2 regions of the Nocardia sp. NPDC019395 genome follow, and region 1 is predicted to be linked to the other one. Evidence: riboswitches for the same ligand, from Rfam matches in the RefSeq annotation. Region 1 holds a riboswitch; the other holds the start of a gene.
The links. Region 1 has a riboswitch for cobalamin ahead of metE (5-methyltetrahydropteroyltriglutamate--homocysteine S-methyltransferase). Riboswitches for the same ligand answer to the same signal wherever they lie in the genome.
Positions count from the first base shown of each region.

Region 2: linked by a shared signal. The riboswitch ahead of ABZ827_RS17800 (CbtB-domain containing protein) and the one ahead of metE (5-methyltetrahydropteroyltriglutamate--homocysteine S-methyltransferase) in region 1 are both predicted to bind cobalamin.

Region 1 covers NZ_JBEYBT010000002.1:484,125-492,762, reverse strand. The annotation lists gene ABZ827_RS11010 (DivIVA domain-containing protein) at 1-452, opposite strand, end outside; gene ABZ827_RS11005 (GtrA family protein) at 676-1,251, shown strand; gene coaD (pantetheine-phosphate adenylyltransferase) at 1,219-1,704, opposite strand; gene rsmD (16S rRNA (guanine(966)-N(2))-methyltransferase RsmD) at 1,708-2,301, opposite strand; gene ABZ827_RS10990 (pyruvate carboxylase) at 2,298-5,696, opposite strand; cobalamin riboswitch at 5,992-6,197, shown strand; gene metE (5-methyltetrahydropteroyltriglutamate--homocysteine S-methyltransferase) at 6,337-8,616, shown strand.
Region 2 covers NZ_JBEYBT010000006.1:152,221-160,858, reverse strand. The annotation lists gene ABZ827_RS17825 (hypothetical protein) at 1-643, opposite strand, end outside; gene ABZ827_RS17820 (carbonic anhydrase) at 765-1,388, opposite strand; gene ABZ827_RS17815 (A/G-specific adenine glycosylase) at 1,553-2,434, shown strand; gene ABZ827_RS17810 (alpha/beta hydrolase) at 2,533-3,297, opposite strand; gene mhuD (mycobilin-forming heme oxygenase MhuD) at 3,525-3,839, shown strand; cobalamin riboswitch at 3,900-4,042, shown strand; gene ABZ827_RS17800 (CbtB-domain containing protein) at 4,074-4,268, shown strand; gene ABZ827_RS17795 (CbtA family protein) at 4,259-5,065, shown strand; gene ABZ827_RS17790 (OsmC family peroxiredoxin) at 5,219-5,662, opposite strand; gene ABZ827_RS17785 (SRPBCC domain-containing protein) at 5,718-6,173, opposite strand; gene ABZ827_RS17780 (histidine kinase) at 6,360-7,457, shown strand; gene ABZ827_RS17775 (vWA domain-containing protein) at 7,529-8,179, opposite strand; gene ABZ827_RS17770 (ATP-dependent Clp protease ATP-binding subunit) at 8,340-8,638, opposite strand, start outside.

The sequences.
Region 1 (8,638 bases):
GATATCCGGTCGGCCTCGGTGCGGGCCCGGCCGGTGACCGATTCGTATTCGGCCTTGGCATCGGCGACCAGGCGCTGGGCCTCGTTCGTGGCAGTGTCGACGAGCCGGTCGGCATGTGTGGTGGCCTCGGCGACCATCCGGTCGGCGTGCGCCTTGGCCTCGGCGAGAATCCGGTCGGCCTCCGCGCGGGCGGCGGCTACGGCACCGGTGGCCTCCTCGTCGGCGGTCCGGACGGTTTCCTCGGCGAGCCCGCGGGCATCGTCGACGATCTTGTCCCGGTGGTCCAGGACATCCTGGGCGTCGTCGATCTCGGTCGGCAGCGCGTCGCGGACATCGTCGAGCAGGTCGAGCGTTTCCGGACGCGGAACGATGCAGTTACGAGTCGCGGGTATCCCGCGTGCCTCCTCGACTATGGCGACCAGTTCGTCGAGCGCCTCGAATACCCGGTACATGCTCAGTGCCCTCCTGCTGACGATCGGCGAAATATCACGCCGTTCCCAGTGTGCCCCGGGCCATGGGCTGAGCCGAACCAACTTTCGGTGTGTCGCTACTTCCGCCGGATATCCGCGTACTTCGGAGCCAACTGGAGACCTTCTCTCCGCTTGGTGATAAATTCGTGGGAGCCCCCACGTACCGCGGTGGGCCGTGAGTCCCCTGTCCGATCGGAAACCGCCCATGACCATCCTGCAGCTGCCCCCGTCAGGGGCTCTGACCACCGGGGATCTGGATATCGATTGGCCGGAATCGATATCGGCGGTCGCCTGGCAGCGACGGCTGCTCCGGTATCTGCGGGGCGATCGGGCGTTTCCCCAGTTGATCAGGTTCGCGCTGGTCGGCGGGTTGAGCAATATCTCCTACGTGCTGCTGTTCCTCAGCCTGACCGGTGCCGGCACGCTGCTGGCCAATGTCGCCGGCTCGGTGGTGAGCACGGTCCTGGCCAACGAACTGCACCGCCGGCTCACCTTCCACGCGGCCGAACGGGTCGGCTGGTTCACCGCCCAGTGGGAGGGCGGCGGTCTGGCGCTGCTCGGTCTGGGTATCAGCACGTCGGCGCTCGCGGCACTGGAAGTCCTCGCCCCGACGCTGGCCGAACCGGCGCAGGCGGCGGCCGTCCTGGCCATCAGCGCCGCGGTGGGCGGGTTGCGTTTCCTGGCGCTACGCGGCCTGGTGTTCGGGCCGCTGCGGCGGGTGCGGGAAGTGAACGCCGCGCGATCCGAATCAGGTCGCGCGCTCGGCGAGCCGGTCGAGTAGCCGCTTGTGCACCAGCGGCGGCAGCATATCGCTGACATCGCCGCCGAAGGCCGCCACTTCCTTCACCAGTGAGCTGGACAGATAGCTGAACGCCGGGTTGGTGGCGATGAAGAAGGTGTCCACCCCGGCGAGCTTCTTGTTCATCTGCGCCATCTGCAGTTCGTAGCCGAAATCCCCGGCGTCGCGCAGACCCTTGACGATGGCGGTGATGCCCTGCTCCCGGGCGAAATCGACAGTCAGGCCGTCCCAGGACGCGATCCGCACATTCGGGAGATCAGCGGTGGCGTCGCGGAGCATCTCGATACGCTCCTCGATACCGAACATGCCCTGTTTCTTCTTGTTCACATTGACCGTCACGACGACCTCGTCGAACTGGGCCGCGGCCCGGCGGAAAACGTCGACGTGGCCGTTGGTCACCGGATCGAACGAACCCGGGCACAATGCTCCTGCCATGGTTCAGACGCTAGCAGGTCGGGCGCTACCCGCCGAGGTGACGCCGGAGTACACGGCCGACTCGATCCGGGTCTCGCCGTAGCGTTTCGCCGCCCGCCCGGCGAACTCCGCGGGCCATCCGATCTCCGCCGACCGCACCGACCGTTCGACGAGCAGCAGCGCGTCCTCGGCCAGCCAGCCGTTGGCCGCGAGCGCCCGGATATCCCCCTCGACAGCCGCGGTGGGCAGATCGTAGGGCGGGTCGGCGAAGACGAGATCGAAAGCACCGGCGCCCCCATGCGCCAGCACTTGCGCCACCGCGCCGATCCGGACCTGCGCCGCGTCGAACCCGAGCTCCGCGATATTGCCACGCAGTACCCCGGCCGCGCGCCGGTCCGATTCGACCAGCAGCGCGGCCTCCGCGCCGCGGGACAGCGCCTCCAGGCCCAGCGCACCCGACCCGGCGTAGAGGTCGAGCACCCGGGCACCGTCGAGGTCGTGCCGGGCCTCGATCGAGGAGAACAGCGCCTCGCGGACCCGATCCGAGGTGGGCCGGGTTCCGGCGGGCGGTACCCGTAGGCGCCGCCCGCCGGCGATACCGGCGACGATCCGGGTCATTCGGATTCGCGCTCGCCCAGCTCGACCAGCAGGTCACCGCCTTCGACCTGCTGCACCTGGGTGATGGCCACCCGGCCCACCACGCCCCCGCGGGGCGAGGTGATGGCGGCCTCCATCTTCATGGCCTCGATGGTGGCGATGGTGTCGCCGGACGCGACGGTATCGCCCTCGGACACGGTGAGAGTCACCACACCGGCGAAGGGTGCGGCGATCTGGTGCGGATTGTTCTTATCGGCTTTCTCCGCGGCCGGGATATCGCTGGCGATGGACCGGTCGCGGACCGAGACCGGGCGCAGCTGCCCGTTGAGAATGCACATCACCGTGCGCATCCCGCGTTCGTCGGGTTCGGCGATCGCTTCCAGCCCGATCAGCAGGATGACGCCCTTCTCCAACTGGACGCGGTGCTCCTCGCCGTGGCGCAGGCCGTAGAAGAACTGGTTCGCCGACAGCCCGGTCGTATCGCCGTACTTCTCGCGGTGCGCGAGGAATTCGGCGGTCGGCCCCGGGAACAGCAACCGGTTCAAGGTGTCGCGGCGCTGCTGGGAGGTGCCCGCCAGGCCCGCCTCGTCCTCGGCCGTCAGCGGCGTCTCGGGTTTGGCCGCACTCCGTCCGGCGAGTGCCTTCTCCCGGAACGGTTCGGGCCAGCCGCCGGCGGGGGTGCCGAGTTCACCGCGCAGGAACCCGATCACCGAATCCGGGATGTCGTAGCGGCCGGGATCAGCGGCGAAATCGGCGACCTCCACACCGGATCCGACCAGCGAGAGCGCGAGATCACCGACAACCTTCGACGACGGGGTCACCTTGATCAACCGGCCCAGCAGCCGGTCCGCGGCGGCGTATTTCGCCTCGACCTCCTCGAACCGATCGCCCAGTCCGAGTGCGATGGCCTGCTGCCGCAGATTGGACAGCTGACCGCCGGGAATCTCGTGGGTGTAGACGCGCCCGGTCGGGGCGGGCAGACCGGATTCGAAGGGGGCGTAGACCTTGCGCAGCGCCTCCCAGTACGGCTCGAGATCGCAGACATTGCCCAGGTTCAGGCCGGTGTCGTGCTCGCTGTGCGCGGCGGCGGCGACGATCGCGGAGAGCGCGGGCTGGCTGGTGGTACCGGCCATCGCCGCGGACGCGCCGTCGACCGCGTCGGCCCCGGCCTGCCACGCCGCCAGATAGGTGGCCAGCTGACCACCCGGGGTGTCATGCGTGTGCACATGCACCGGCAGGTCGAAATTGCTGCGCAGCGCGGTCACCAGTTTCGCCGCCGCCGGGGCACGCAGGAGACCGGCCATATCCTTGATCGCCAGCACATGCGCGCCCGCGTCGACGATCTGCTCGGCCAGTTTCAGGTAGTAGTCCAGGGTGTAGAGCTTTTCGCCGGGATCGGTCAGGTCCCCGGTGTAGCTCAGCGCGACCTCGGCTACCGCGGTACCCGTCTCGCGTACCGCGTCGATCGCCGGGCGCATCTGGTCGACGTTGTTGAGCGCGTCGAAGATCCGGAAGATATCGATCCCGGTTTCGGTGGCCTCGGCGACGAACGCCCGCGTCACCCGTTCCGGATACGGCGTGTAGCCGACGGTGTTGCGGCCACGCAGCAGCATCTGCAGGCAGATATTCGGGATCGCCTCGCGCAGCGCGGCCAGCCGCTCCCACGGGTCCTCGTACAGGAACCGCAGCGCCACATCGTAGGTCGCCCCGCCCCAGCATTCGACCGAGAGCAGTTCGGGGGTCAGCCGGGCGATATGCCCGGCGACATCGAGCAGTCCGTTGGTCCGCACCCGGGTGGCCAGCAGTGATTGATGGGCGTCGCGGAAGGTCGTATCGGTCACCCCGACGGCCTTCTGTTCGCGCAGCGCCCGCGCGAAACCCTCCGGCCCGAGGGTCAGCAGTTTCTGCCGCGAACCGTCCGGCGGTGGTACCGACAGGTCGATCGACGGCAGTTTGTCGTGCGGATATACCGCCGTCGGCCGCGCGCCGTGCGGTTTGTTCACGGTGATGTCGGCCAGATAGTTCAGGATCTTGGTGCCGCGGTCGGCGGGTTCGCGCAGAGACAGCAACTGAGGGCGTTCGTCGATGAACGACGTGGTGACCCGCCCGGCCTTGAAATCGGGGTCGTCGAGCACCGCCAGCAAGAACTGGATATTGGTGGTGACACCGCGGATCCGGAACTCCATCAGCGCGCGGCGCGCCCGCGCCACCGCCGCCGGGAAATCCCGGCCCCGGCAGCTCAGCTTCACCAGCATCGAATCGAAATAGGCCCCGATCTCAGCGCCCAGATTCGCGCCACCGTCGAGCCGGATACCGGCGCCACCGGGCGTACGGTAAGCGGTGATCCGGCCGGTATCCGGGCGGAAACCGTTCGCCGGATCCTCGGTGGTGATCCGGCACTGCAGCGCCGCGCCGCGAATGGTCACCTTGTCCTGGCTCAGGCCCAGATCGCCCAGGCTCTCCCCCGCCGCGATCCGCAGCTGCGACTGCACCAGATCGACATCGGTGATCTCTTCGGTCACCGTGTGCTCGACCTGGATACGGGGGTTCATCTCGATAAAGACATGGTTACCGCGCTCATCGAGCAGGAATTCGACCGTGCCCGCGCAGCTGTAGCCGATCTGCCGCGCGAACGCCACCGCGTCCGCACAGATCCGATCACGCAGGTCCGGGTCCAGATTCGGGGCCGGCGCCAGCTCGATCACCTTCTGATGCCGCCGCTGCAGCGAACAATCGCGCTCGAACAGATGCATCACATTGCCCTGGGTATCGGCCAGGATCTGCACCTCGATATGACGGGGATTCACCACGGCCTGTTCCAGGAAGACCGTCGGATCGCCGAACGCCGATTCGGCCTCGCGCGAGGCCGCCTCGATCGCCTCCCGCAGCTGGTCGCGAGCCTGCACCCGGCGCATCCCCCGGCCGCCGCCACCGGCGACAGCCTTCACGAATACCGGGAACTCCATGGATTCGGCCGCCGTGAGCAATTCGCCGATATCCGCGGAGGGGGCGCTGGAATTCAGTACCGGCAGCCCGGCGGCCTTCGCCGCCGCGATCGCGCGGGCCTTGTTTCCGGCCAGTTCGAGGACCTCGGCCGAGGGCCCGATGAAGGTGATCCCCTCGTTCGCGCAGGCGGCCGCGAGATCCGGATTCTCCGAGAGGAACCCGTATCCCGGGTAGATCGCGTCGGCGCCGGCGGTCTTCGCCGCCTCGATGATCGCGTCGACGGAAAGATAGGCCCGGACCGGATGTCCTTCCTCACCGATCTCGTATGCCTCGTCCGCCTTCAGGCGGTGGACCGAATTCCGATCCTCGTGCGGGAAGACGGCAACCGTTCCGACACCGAGCTCGTACGCCGCGCGGAAGGCTCGGATGGCGATTTCGCCGCGGTTGGCAACCAAGACTTTCGAGAACATTGACCAAACGTACCCGGCGCCACATCCAGGTTCGACACCGAAGTCCACTTCGCAGAATCTTCACAACGGGGTATGGCAGCGCTGCGAAGTGTTGGTCACCGCGCGGTCATATCTCACCGTCGACGGCGGCGGATTGTGCGACCGGACGAGCAGGGACAACACCTGGCAACTTCCTCGCCGCGGGGCAGGCACCCGATCGGCCCGCGCGAGCTCGCGATCTCGACCGCTCCGGCTGCGGCGGCCCGGGCGGGCTATGGTGGACCACGCAGCTGGTTCGCCGGCCGGTCGACTCGGAGCCCCGAACGACCGTCCCGGCGTCGAAGCCCGCCCTCGGCGGGTGAGAGGGAATCCGGTGGAAAACCGGAACTGTCCCGCAGCGGTGAGCGGGAACGACCGCCGTCATCAGCACTGGGCGCACAGCCCGGGAAGCGACGGCCAGTAGGTCGGCCGATCGGCCGGAGCCCGCGAGTCCGAAGACCTGCCGGTTGTACCGGGTACGCCGTATCCGGTGACCACCGCCTCGTGGATTGGGCGCTGCGGTCCACCAGTGCTGACACATATCCCGGTCACACGACCGGGAGTCCGGGTCTCATCGGTATCCGTACGTCCGCGTAAGGCGATGGTCGGTCAACCTTCAGCAATGGAGAACACCGTGACTGCGATTTCGCAAACACCTTTCACCGCAACGGTTCTCGGACTTCCCCGGGTGGGTCCCCGCCGGGAACTCAAACGCGCGACCGAATCCTACTGGGCCGGGCGTATCGACGCCGATCAGCTGCACGAAACCGGGCGGGCGCTGCGGCGCGACCAGTATGCCGAGCTGCGGGCCGCGGGCCTGGATTCGGTCCCGGTCGGCACCTTCTCCTACTACGACCAGATGCTCGATACCGCGGTGCTGCTCGGCGCCCTGCCGCCACGGGTGGCCGATATCGCCGACCCGCTGGACCGCTACTTCGCCGCGGCTCGCGGTACCGATTCGGTGGAACCGCTGGAGATGACCAAGTGGTTCGATACCAACTATCACTACCTGGTCCCCGAGATCGGCCCGGAGACGACGTTCACGCTGCACCCCGAAGACGTGCTCGCGCAGCTGCGCGAGGCGATCGAGCTCGGGGTCCCGGCCCGTCCGGTGATCATCGGCCCGATCACCTTCCTGAAGCTGTCGAAGTCCACCGGCCCCGCCGCGCTCGACCGGGCCGATGAGCTGATTCCGCTCTACCGCGAGCTGCTGGGCCTGCTCGCCGAGGCGGGCGCGCCGTGGGTGCAGATCGACGAACCCGCGCTGGTCACCGACCTCACGGCCGGGGAACTGGCGGCGGTCCGGCAGGTCTACACCGAATTGACGGCCCCCGCGAACCGCCCGGCCGTGCTGGTCGCCACGTATTTCGGGCATCCCGGCCCGGCCCTGGACGCACTGGCCGGGACCGATATCGAGGGGCTGGCGGTCGACCTGGTCGCCGGTGGGACGGTCGAAGAACTGGCCGCGGTTCCCGCGCTGGCGAACAAAACGCTGGTAGCCGGTGTCGTCGACGGCCGCAATGTATGGCGCACCGACCTGGATCAGGCGCTGTCCACCCTCGCCACCCTGCTCGGCAGCGCGAAAACCGTCGTGCCGTCGACGTCGTGCTCGCTACTGCACGTGCCGTACACCCTGGCCGCGGAAGCCCACCTGGACGAGGCCCTGCGGTCGTGGCTCGCGTTCGGCGCCGAGAAGGTGGCCGAAGTGGGACTGCTCGCCACCGGCCTGAGTGCCGGCACCGAAGTCATCGCGGCGGAACTGGACCGTGCCCGCGCCGCGGCGGCGAGCCGCAGAGCCGATCCACGGATCCGCAACCCGCAGGTACGAGCCCGGCTGGCCGCGCTCGGCCCGGACGCCGGCGAGCGCGGCCCCGCGGCCCGGCGGCGGGCCCTGCAGCAGGAACGCCTGCAGCTGCCGCCGCTGCCCACCACCACGATCGGCTCCTACCCGCAGACCTCGGCGATCCGGCTGGCCCGCGCCGCGCTGCGAAAGGGCGAGATCGACCGGCCCGAATACGAGCGGCGGATGCGGGCGGAGATCACCGAGGTCATCGCCCTGCAGGAGAAGCTCGAACTCGATGTGCTGGTACACGGCGAGCCGGAGCGCAACGATATGGTGCAGTACTTCGCCGAACAGCTCGACGGTTTCGCGGCCACCGAACTGGGCTGGGTGCAGTCGTACGGCACCCGCTGCGTACGCCCGCCGATCCTGTTCGGTGATGTGTCCCGGCCCGCGCCCATGACGGTCGATTGGATCGAGTTCGCGCAATCGCTCACCGATAAACCGGTGAAAGGCATGCTCACCGGGCCGGTCACCATCCTGGCCTGGTCCTTCGTCCGCGACGATCAACCCCTCGCGGATTCGGCGCGACAGGTGGCGCTGGCGATCCGCGACGAGACCGTCGACCTGCAGAACGCGGGTATCCGGATCGTCCAGGTGGACGAACCGGCACTGCGCGAACTACTGCCGCTGCGCAGAACCGACCAGCAGGCCTATCTCGACTGGTCGGTGGGTGCGTTCCGGCTGTCGACCTCCGGGGTCTCCGATTCGGTCCAGATCCACACACATCTGTGCTATTCGGAATTCGGTGAGGTGATCGACGCGATCGCGGGACTGGACGCGGATGTGACCTCGATCGAGGCCGCGCGCTCCCATATGGAGGTACTCGACGATCTGAACGCCGCCGGGTTCGCCGCGGGCGTCGGCCCGGGTGTCTACGATATCCATTCCCCGCGTGTCCCCGGCGCCGAGGAGATCACTGCCGCCTTGCGCGCCGCTTTGAAAGCCGTTCCCGCCGAACGCCTCTGGGTTAATCCGGATTGCGGTCTGAAGACCCGAGGCCCCGCCGAAGTCGAAGCGTCACTGCGCAATATGGTCACCGCCGCCCGTACCGTGCGCTGACCTTTTCGCCAACCGGCTTCCC
Region 2 (8,638 bases), on a different contig from region 1:
CACTCCGCACCGATCCCAGCTGCGCCACCACGTTGTAGGCGCCGGTGGGGACCTGTACGCGCTCCCCGGCGCATTCCGGCTGGGAGGTCGTCCCGGTCCAGGTGACCGTGAACGCGGCCTGCTCGCCGCGGTCGAGCGTCCGCAGATCCGGTTCCCCGTCGGGGTAGCAGTCCGTACTGGCCCACAGCTGACGCCCGCCGTCCAGGCTGTGCACGGATACGCGCTGCAGACCCGAACCCATATCGCGGGTACAGGGCTCGCCGGAGATATTCGTGATCACGATTCCGAAGACCGGTTCCTCACCGGTCCGGTAGGTCGGCTGGGCGACCGAAATCTTGACCGCCAGCGATTGGTCCGCGCACTCCCCGGATGCGGCAGGTGCCGGGCTCGACGGCTCGCTCGCCTTGGTCGTGGTGGATCCGCCGGCGGAGGTCGTGCTGGACGCCGCCGCCGGACCTCCCGCCGGTTCGGGGCTCGTCGTGGAGGATGCCGTCACGGCGGTCGCACCGGGCGAATCCCCGCCGCGGGATACGGTCACGGCCACCCAGATCACCACCGCGAGCGCGACGACCAGTACTCCGATGGCAAAAACGCGACGCCGCCAGTAGATCTCCGGCGGTAACGGTCCTGTCGGTTCCAACACGTGTCAACGGTAAGCGCATCGGGCGGCGCGGGCAGTCAACGGCACACCGGAAGCTGCGACCGGGCATCACTGTGCTGATCGCGCGTCCGGTGTCTTCCGGCCGGCCGCGGCCGAGTGGCCGTCAGACTGTCTCCCCGATTTCGCCGACCACGCGATGCAGCTGTGCCCGGCCCTCGGCCAGTTTGTAGGTGGCGCAGGCGATCGCGCAGGCGCCGGATTCCACGCGTTCGGAGACGATCTTCGACCGCTCCATGAGCAACTGGCTGGTTTCTACGACGTGGCGGGCTTCGAGTTCGTCCACCGTGTTCAGACCCTCGCGGCGGCCGATCAGCATCGACGGGGTGACTTTTTCGACGATGCTGCGGATGAATCCGCCGGGCACGGCGCCGCCGTCCAGCGCGTCCAGGGTGGCTTTCACCGCGCCGCAGCTGTCGTGGCCGAGGACGACGATCAGCGGAACGTTCAGGACATCCACGCCGTACTCGATCGAGCCCAGCACCGCGGCATCGATCACATGGCCGGCCGTCCGCACCACGAACATATCGCCGAGGCCCTGGTCGAAGATCAACTCCGCCGCCACCCGGGAATCACCGCAACCGAAAAGTATGGCGGTGGGGCTCTGGCCGCCGACGAGCTTGGCTCGGTCGGCCGCTCCCTGACTAGGATGCTGCAGCGTGCCGTTCACGAAGCGCTCGTTACCTTCACGCAGCGACTTCCAGGCACTCACCGGGTTGGACTGAGGCATGGTGTCCATTCTGCACGATTCGATATTGCCGCCCGCTTCGGTCCGGTTACGGCGCGGCATCCATCCGCGCGTTGCCGGTGATTTCGCACGGTGAGGTGGACGGAGCGGGTCAGGTGAGCAGTAGGACAGCCGGAGTACCGGATACGGGCGGGCGCCGCCGTGATGTGAGCGAACCGGCCCCGATCGATACCGATAGCCTGATCGACTGGTACGACCGTACCGCCCGGGATCTGCCCTGGCGCCGGCCCGGGGTGAGCGCCTGGCAGATCCTGATGAGCGAGATCATGCTGCAGCAGACGCCGGTATCGCGGGTCGAACCGGTCTGGCGGGAGTGGGTCGCGCGGTGGCCGGTGCCCTCGGCCATGGCGGCGGCCGGCGCGGGCGAGGTGCTCCGCGCCTGGGGCAAGCTCGGATATCCGCGGCGTGCGCTGCGGCTGCACGAATGCGCGCAAGTTCTGGCCGACGAGCACGCGGACGAGGTCCCCGACGATGTCGAGGTATTGCTCGGGTTGCCCGGCATCGGCGCCTACACCGCCCGTGCGGTCGCCTGCTTCGCCTATGGGCAGCGTGTACCGGTGGTGGATACCAACGTTCGCCGGGTGGTGGCCCGGGCCGTACACGGGCGCGCTGAGGCGGGAAATCCGGCGGCCCGTGATCTCCGGGAGACCGAGGCACTCCTACCGGTCCGGGTGGACAGGGCAGCCGTGTTCTCCGCGGCCTTGATGGAACTCGGAGCAACCGTGTGCACTGCCCGCACACCGGACTGCACCCACTGCCCGCTCCCCCGCTGCGCGTGGGTCACGGCCGGCCGGCCGGTTCTGGAATCGACTCGCAGAACCCAGAAATACGAGGGCACCGACCGGCAGGCACGGGGCCGGCTGCTGGACGTGTTGCGAGCCGCGCACGAGCCCGTGGACCGGATCCGCCTGGACCTCGCCTGGACCCGTGATCCCGGGCAGCGCGACCGAGCCCTCGATTCGCTCCTGGTGGACGGACTGATCGAACAAACCCTGGACGGACGGTTCGCGCTGGCCGGTGAAGGCTGAGGCGGGCAACGGGCGCACGCTGGAAGGACGGGTTGCCCGGCCGGACGCGAACCGGCGGTTTCGCGCCGACCGGCACGGGCACAGGTGGGTCCGGCCGGTCAGTGGCCCGGCGCGGGTTCCGCGGCGAGTATCCGGTTGAGGAACCGTCGCACCTCGGTCCGGTAGCGAGCGGGCTGGTCGTCGTGCACCAGATGCCCGGCGCCGGGGACGACGATATGTTCGGCGCGCGGATGCAGTTCCGCCATGCGGCGCATCTGGCCCGGTGGGGTGATGGTGTGTTCGCCCTCGATCAGCAGGGCCGCAACGCCCACCTCGGCCCATTCCCCCCAGAACGCACGTGTTCCCCATTCCTCGGAGATATCCCGGAAAGTCGCGATATCTCCGTGTAGCCGGTAACCGTCCAGGGTCCGGTCGAACGAGTTCAGGAAGTAGCGCCCGGCGACCGGGCCGAAGTACTCGAGCACGGCGGCCTCGTCGGCGAAGGGCTGCGGCCAGGCCGCGATCATGGCGGCCCAACCGGCGGCGGTGCGGCCGGTGAAATCCGCGGCCATATCCTCCACTACCAAGGCCCGCACCCGCCCCGGATGCCGAGCCGCGAAGACCCATCCGTGCAGCGCACCCATCGAATGGCCGATGATCACCATCGGCTCGGTGATATCGGTGGTGGCCGCCGCCAGATCCGCGACGAACGCTTCGGTGGTCAATTCGGCGGGCGCCGGGCGCCCGTGCCCGGCGGCGTCGAAGGTGTAGACGTGACCGTGGCCGCGCAGCCAGCCGATCTGGTCCGCCCAGGTCCGGGCGCTGCCCATCAAACCGTGCAGCAGCAGTATGGGGGCTCCGGTCCCGCCTTCGTCGTGCAACATCGACAAGAGTGTATTCCGGCCCGGCCGCCCCCCTGCCCGAGGATTCATACCCGGCCGACGGTAGGCACACCCGCCACCCGCTCGTCGTGGATCACCACGGTGGTTCGGGCCCGTCCCGATTCTGGAGCGACGGAGCGGGGGAGCGAAGCGGAGGAGCGGAGGAGTGAAGAATCGGGACCAAGGGGGGCCCGAACCTGCGCCGCAGGAGGCGGCGCAATATATACAGTATGGCTGTTGTGAAGATCAATGCGATCGAGATTCCCGAGGGCGCGGGACCCGAACTGGAGAAGCGGTTCGCCCACCGTGCGCACGCGGTCGAGAACTCCCCCGGATTCCTCGGCTTCCAGCTCTTGCGGCCCACCGCCGGCGAGAACCGGTACTTCGTGGTCACCCAGTGGGATTCCGAAGAGTCGTTCGCGGCCTGGCGTGACGGCCCGGCCAAGGAAGCCCACGCGGGTCAGCAGAACAAGCCGGTCGCCACCGGTGCGTCGCTGCTGGAATTCGAAGTGGTGCTGGACGTGGCGGGTAAGCCCGCCTCCTGATCTCTGGGCTGGTCACGCCGCGATGAGTGGCGTGACCAGCGCTTTGTTCGGCAACATATTGACGACCGGCGGCTCCGGTGTCACAGTTCGATGGATAAGCGAAGGTGACGCGGTAATCCGGTGAGATTCCGGAGCGGTCGCGCCACTGTGTGCTCCGCTGCCGCGGAGTGAGCCAGACACCGGCACCGACGCATGGCACTCGACGGGACGCGAACTCCCGGAGGAGGACACATCATGGCCATCGTCCACACCCCGAGCCGGGCCGCCGATACCGCGGCAACCGTGCTCGTCACAGCCGGTGTCGTACTACTCGCGCTGCTGACTCTCTACTTGGTGGGCTTCGATCAGGGCGCGATATCCCGCAGCGGGATGTTCCTGCACGAGCTGATGCACGACGGACGCCACCTCCTGGGCGTCCCATGCCACTGAGCGGATCGTTCCGGACTCTGCTGATCCGTGGTCTGCTCGCCGGATTGATCGCCGGACTACTGGCGGGTGTCGTCGGGAATTTCGTCGGCGAACCCGAAGTGGACGCGGCCATCGCCATCGAGGAGTCGGCCGCTTCGACAGCGGATTCGCACGAATCCCAGGCCGGGCACAGCCACGGTGCAGAGGCCGGAACCGGACACAGTCACGGCGAGGACGATGCCGTGGTCAGCAGGCCGTGGCAGAAGTTCGGCCAATTCCTGGCGAATGCCCTCGCGGGTATGGCCTTCGGCGCGATCATCGCGACGGCGGCACATTACGCCCGCCGGTTCACCTCCCTGCCCGGACCACGGCTGGTGCTGGGACTCGGGTTGGGCGGTTGGCTCGCGGTGGTCGCCGTGCCGTTCTTCAAGTACCCGGCCAACCCACCCGCGGTAGGTGATCCGGAGACGATCGACGAACGCACTCTGTTGTGGGTGGCCGCCGTCGTACTGGGACTGGTCGCCGTCGTGGCCGGGGTCTACATCTGGAACCTGCTGCGTGCGCAGCTCGCAACCATCCGGCTCATCGCCGCGGTCGCGGTGTTCGTGCTGATCACGACACTCGGTTACGTTTTTCTGCCCGGCGTGAACGAGGTGGGTGCGGATTTCCCGGCAACGCTGCTGTGGGAGTTCCGGACGGCGTCATTGGCGGTCTCAACCACACTCTGGGTGAGTATAGGCCTCGCTTTCGCCGCGCTCACCGAGTGGAGCACGCGAAGTGATACCCCGGCAGCGGTAACTGTCACCCCCGCACCGTGATTCCGGCTCCGGTACAGCCCGGGCAGCGTCGGGGTACGAATCAGATCAACTCGAGAACCCCGATAGTTCCCGTAGGAGACGCCACGTCGGCCCACACACCGGCCCGGATGGTCCCGGACTCCCCGCAGACGACGAGGGGAGCCCGGGAGCTGCTCAGGACTCCAGGGCCGCGTCGAGCGTGATCTCGTCCACTCCGGTCAGCGCCTTACTGACCGGGCACCCCGACTTGGCCGCGGCCGCCGCCGTGGTGAAACCGGCGTTGTCGAGGCCGGATACCCGGCCCCGGACTGTCAACGCGATACGGCTGATCCGGAAGCCGCCGGCCGGATCCGGGCCGAGCGTCACCGCTGCCGACACGTCGAGGCTCTCCGGAGTACCACCGGCCTGGGCGATCTCGTTCGACAGCGCCATCGCATAGCAGGACGCGTGGGCCCCCGCGATCAACTCCTCCGGGCTGGTTGTACCGCCGGCCTCGTCGGCGGAACGTTTCGGGAAGGACACCTCGTACTTGCCGACCCCGGAACTGACCAGATCGACCTGGCCGGAGCCGTCCTGCAGACCACCGGTCCATGCGGTGCGCGCGGTACGTGTGGGCATCACAATCCTTTCGAAGATGATTCGTTCGGGTCGGTTTCGAACCTACTCGTACCTGTCAGCCGGCCGCAGCGGTTCGTTCGTCGAGCCGGGCCAGCGCCGGGGGCCAGGCGGCCCGATGCCGGTCGCGTGCGGCCTCATCGGCAAAACCGCTGTGTCGCAGACGTAACCGGATACCGCGGGGTTGTTTGACGAACTCCACTCGTACCAACGTTTCCACGCCCTCGGTACCGCCCGGCCCGGTCACCCAGGTCATTTCGACGAGACGCCCCGGTTCGAGCCGTACGAAACGCCCGTAGTGCGGACGCGTTCCGCCCTCGCCGCCGGCCTCGAAGTAGAACGGCTCGTTCACCTCGGGCCGCATTCGTAACGTCCCGGGCGCCGCTAACCAGATATCGAACCCCTGGGTCCATGCCAAGTAGAGCAGTTCGGGCGAGGCTTTCATCACCCGTTCCACTGTCAGCTCGTATGGCCGTGCTGACAGGTCCGGTACACGTACTTGCTGGTCGACCATCATAGGACCATACCCGCGTCGGCACCCGTCACGCCGCAGTTGCCGCCGGTATCGCGCCGCTACCGACCGTTTCGTCCCGAACCGGCGGATTCGACCCCGGAATATCCTCGCGAGACCGAGAATCCGGGTGTGCAGCGCCGACTTCGGCCAAGGGGCGAATAGGGTGATACACGTGGAGAGTTCGCAATGACGAGCTGGGAGATAGCCGGGCTACTGGGTTGGCCGGCGCTGGCCGCGGCACTGTTGGTGCTGGCGATGCAGCGCCGTGCGCTCGTGCGCGCCTGCCGAGAGCGTGACGCCGCCGCCGATACCGCGGCGCAGCGGCAACGGGCACTCGAGGTGAACACCGAGCGCCTGCTGATCGCGCGCGAGCTACACGACGTGGTGGCGCACAATCTTTCGCTGATCAATGTGCAATCCGGGATGGCACTGCAGCAGGTCGAGAACAAATCTGCGAAGGCCGCCGGGACGGTGGCCGAGATCAAGACCACCAGCCGGAACGCGCTCGAGGATGTGCAGGCGTTGCGGCACGCGATCCAGTCCGTGGAGCCCAGCGCAACCGCTGCGCCCGGCGACGACGACCAGCCGCGAGACACCGGCACAACCGCGTATCGGAACCGGGAGAAACGTCCCCGGCGTGGCAGTTTCGGCCGGCCGGCTCGGACAGGCGGGGCGGAACCGGCCAGAGGCTCCGACACGGCTCGCCGGGAAACCGCCCCACCTGCCGCACCCGCTCCACCGGCGCGCGAGCCCGATCCGACCATGTCCGACCTCGACGAACTCCTCCGTAAACCCCGTATGGCCGGGCTGACGGTACATACCCGGGTAGTAGGAACAGCCGATACTCTGCCCGCGGCCATCGACGAGGCCGCGACCCAGATCGTCACCGAATCGCTGACCAATGTCATCCGGCACGCCACCGGCGCCGAGGCCACGGTGACAGTGCGGTTCACCCCCGATTCCGTGGACCTCACCGTCGACAACACCCGGCCCACCGGCAAACCCGAACACACCGGTCCGACGCGTGGAATGGGCATTATCGCCATGCGTGAACGCGCCCACGCGCTCGGTGGCGCCCTCACCGCCGGCCCGAAACCGAGTGGCGGTTACCGCGTCGCGGCCCGGCTGCCGAGCCGCCCACTGCGCATAGCGATCGATCCGGACGAACCGCCGCGGTCCCGGGCCGGGTCGAGCGAGAACAAGCGGGTTTCGCCGTCCGACCGATCCCCCGTGCGTGGCGCTACCCCGAAGCCCGCCGAAACAGGTCCCGTAACAAGAGAATAAGGTGCGGCACCTGCCGTATCCGGTGACAGCGGATCGGGTTCCGCCGCCGTCGTGAATATGGGCCGAGCCGGCTACTCTCCCGGATCGGCCGCCTGACGCTCCTCTTCCGTGAACCCCGCGGCGCGGGCCGAACCCGGGTCCCCGGGACCTTGTAAGCGAGTCGAATACGCCCCGGCCGCGCGGAACACTCCCTGGACACCGGCAGGCGCCGCGCCGTAGGTGATCGACTGCTGCGGAGCGAACCCCAGCTGGGTGCCGATCTGCACGGCATCCATATTGGCGCCGAGGAACAGGAAGTCCCAGTTGTAGTCGTTCTGCTGTTGCTCGATCAGCGAACGCACGGCGGAATGGGTCCATTCCCGGCTCGAGTTCTCGTGGCCGTCGGTCAGGATCACGACGATCACCGTGCCGGGGCGCTCGGATTCCGGACGCCCGGCGAGCTCCGCACCGATATCGGTGACCAGCTTCCCGATCGCGTCGTAGAGCGCCGTACCGCCGCGTGGGTGCAGGATCGGCTGCGGAATCTGCTCGAGGGGGATATTCGAGTACAAGCATTCGTAGTCGGTGTCGAACTGGGCGAAGGTCACCCGGACGGTTCTTTCGACCTTGCCCTGCTCCTCGAAGAATGCGGCCAGCCCGCCCTCGGTGTCGGATTTGATCGACTGCATGGAGCCGGAGCGGTCGAGCAGGACAGCGATCAGGCTCTGATCGGGATCGGTCATCGGTACCCCCAGTCGAAGTGGACCCTTGCGTCCACCCTACGCGCGCCCGTACCCGGCTCGCCGCCGAATTTCCGCAGCCACGGTCCAATGCTCCGGATATGCGAAAGGGCCTGTCCTGCTGTGCAATACAGCCGGACAGGCCCTTCGCTACGGATGTTCTCTACTCGCCCGAGGCAGCCTCGGTGCTACCCTCGCCCGCGCCGGTCAGCACGACCTCCGGCTTCTTCTCACCGTCGTCCTTGGTGAGTTTCGCCTTCGGGGTGAAGGTGAACCGGGCATCCTCGCCGGAGCCTTCGCCGTCCCAGCCCTCGACATCGACCACGACGTTCTGGCCGGCGCCGATCTCGCCGAACAGGATCTTCTCCGAGAGCTGATCCTCGATCTCGCGCTGGATGGTGCGACGCAGCGGCCGGGCACCGAGCACGGGATCGAAACCACGCTTGGCCAGCAGGCTCTTGG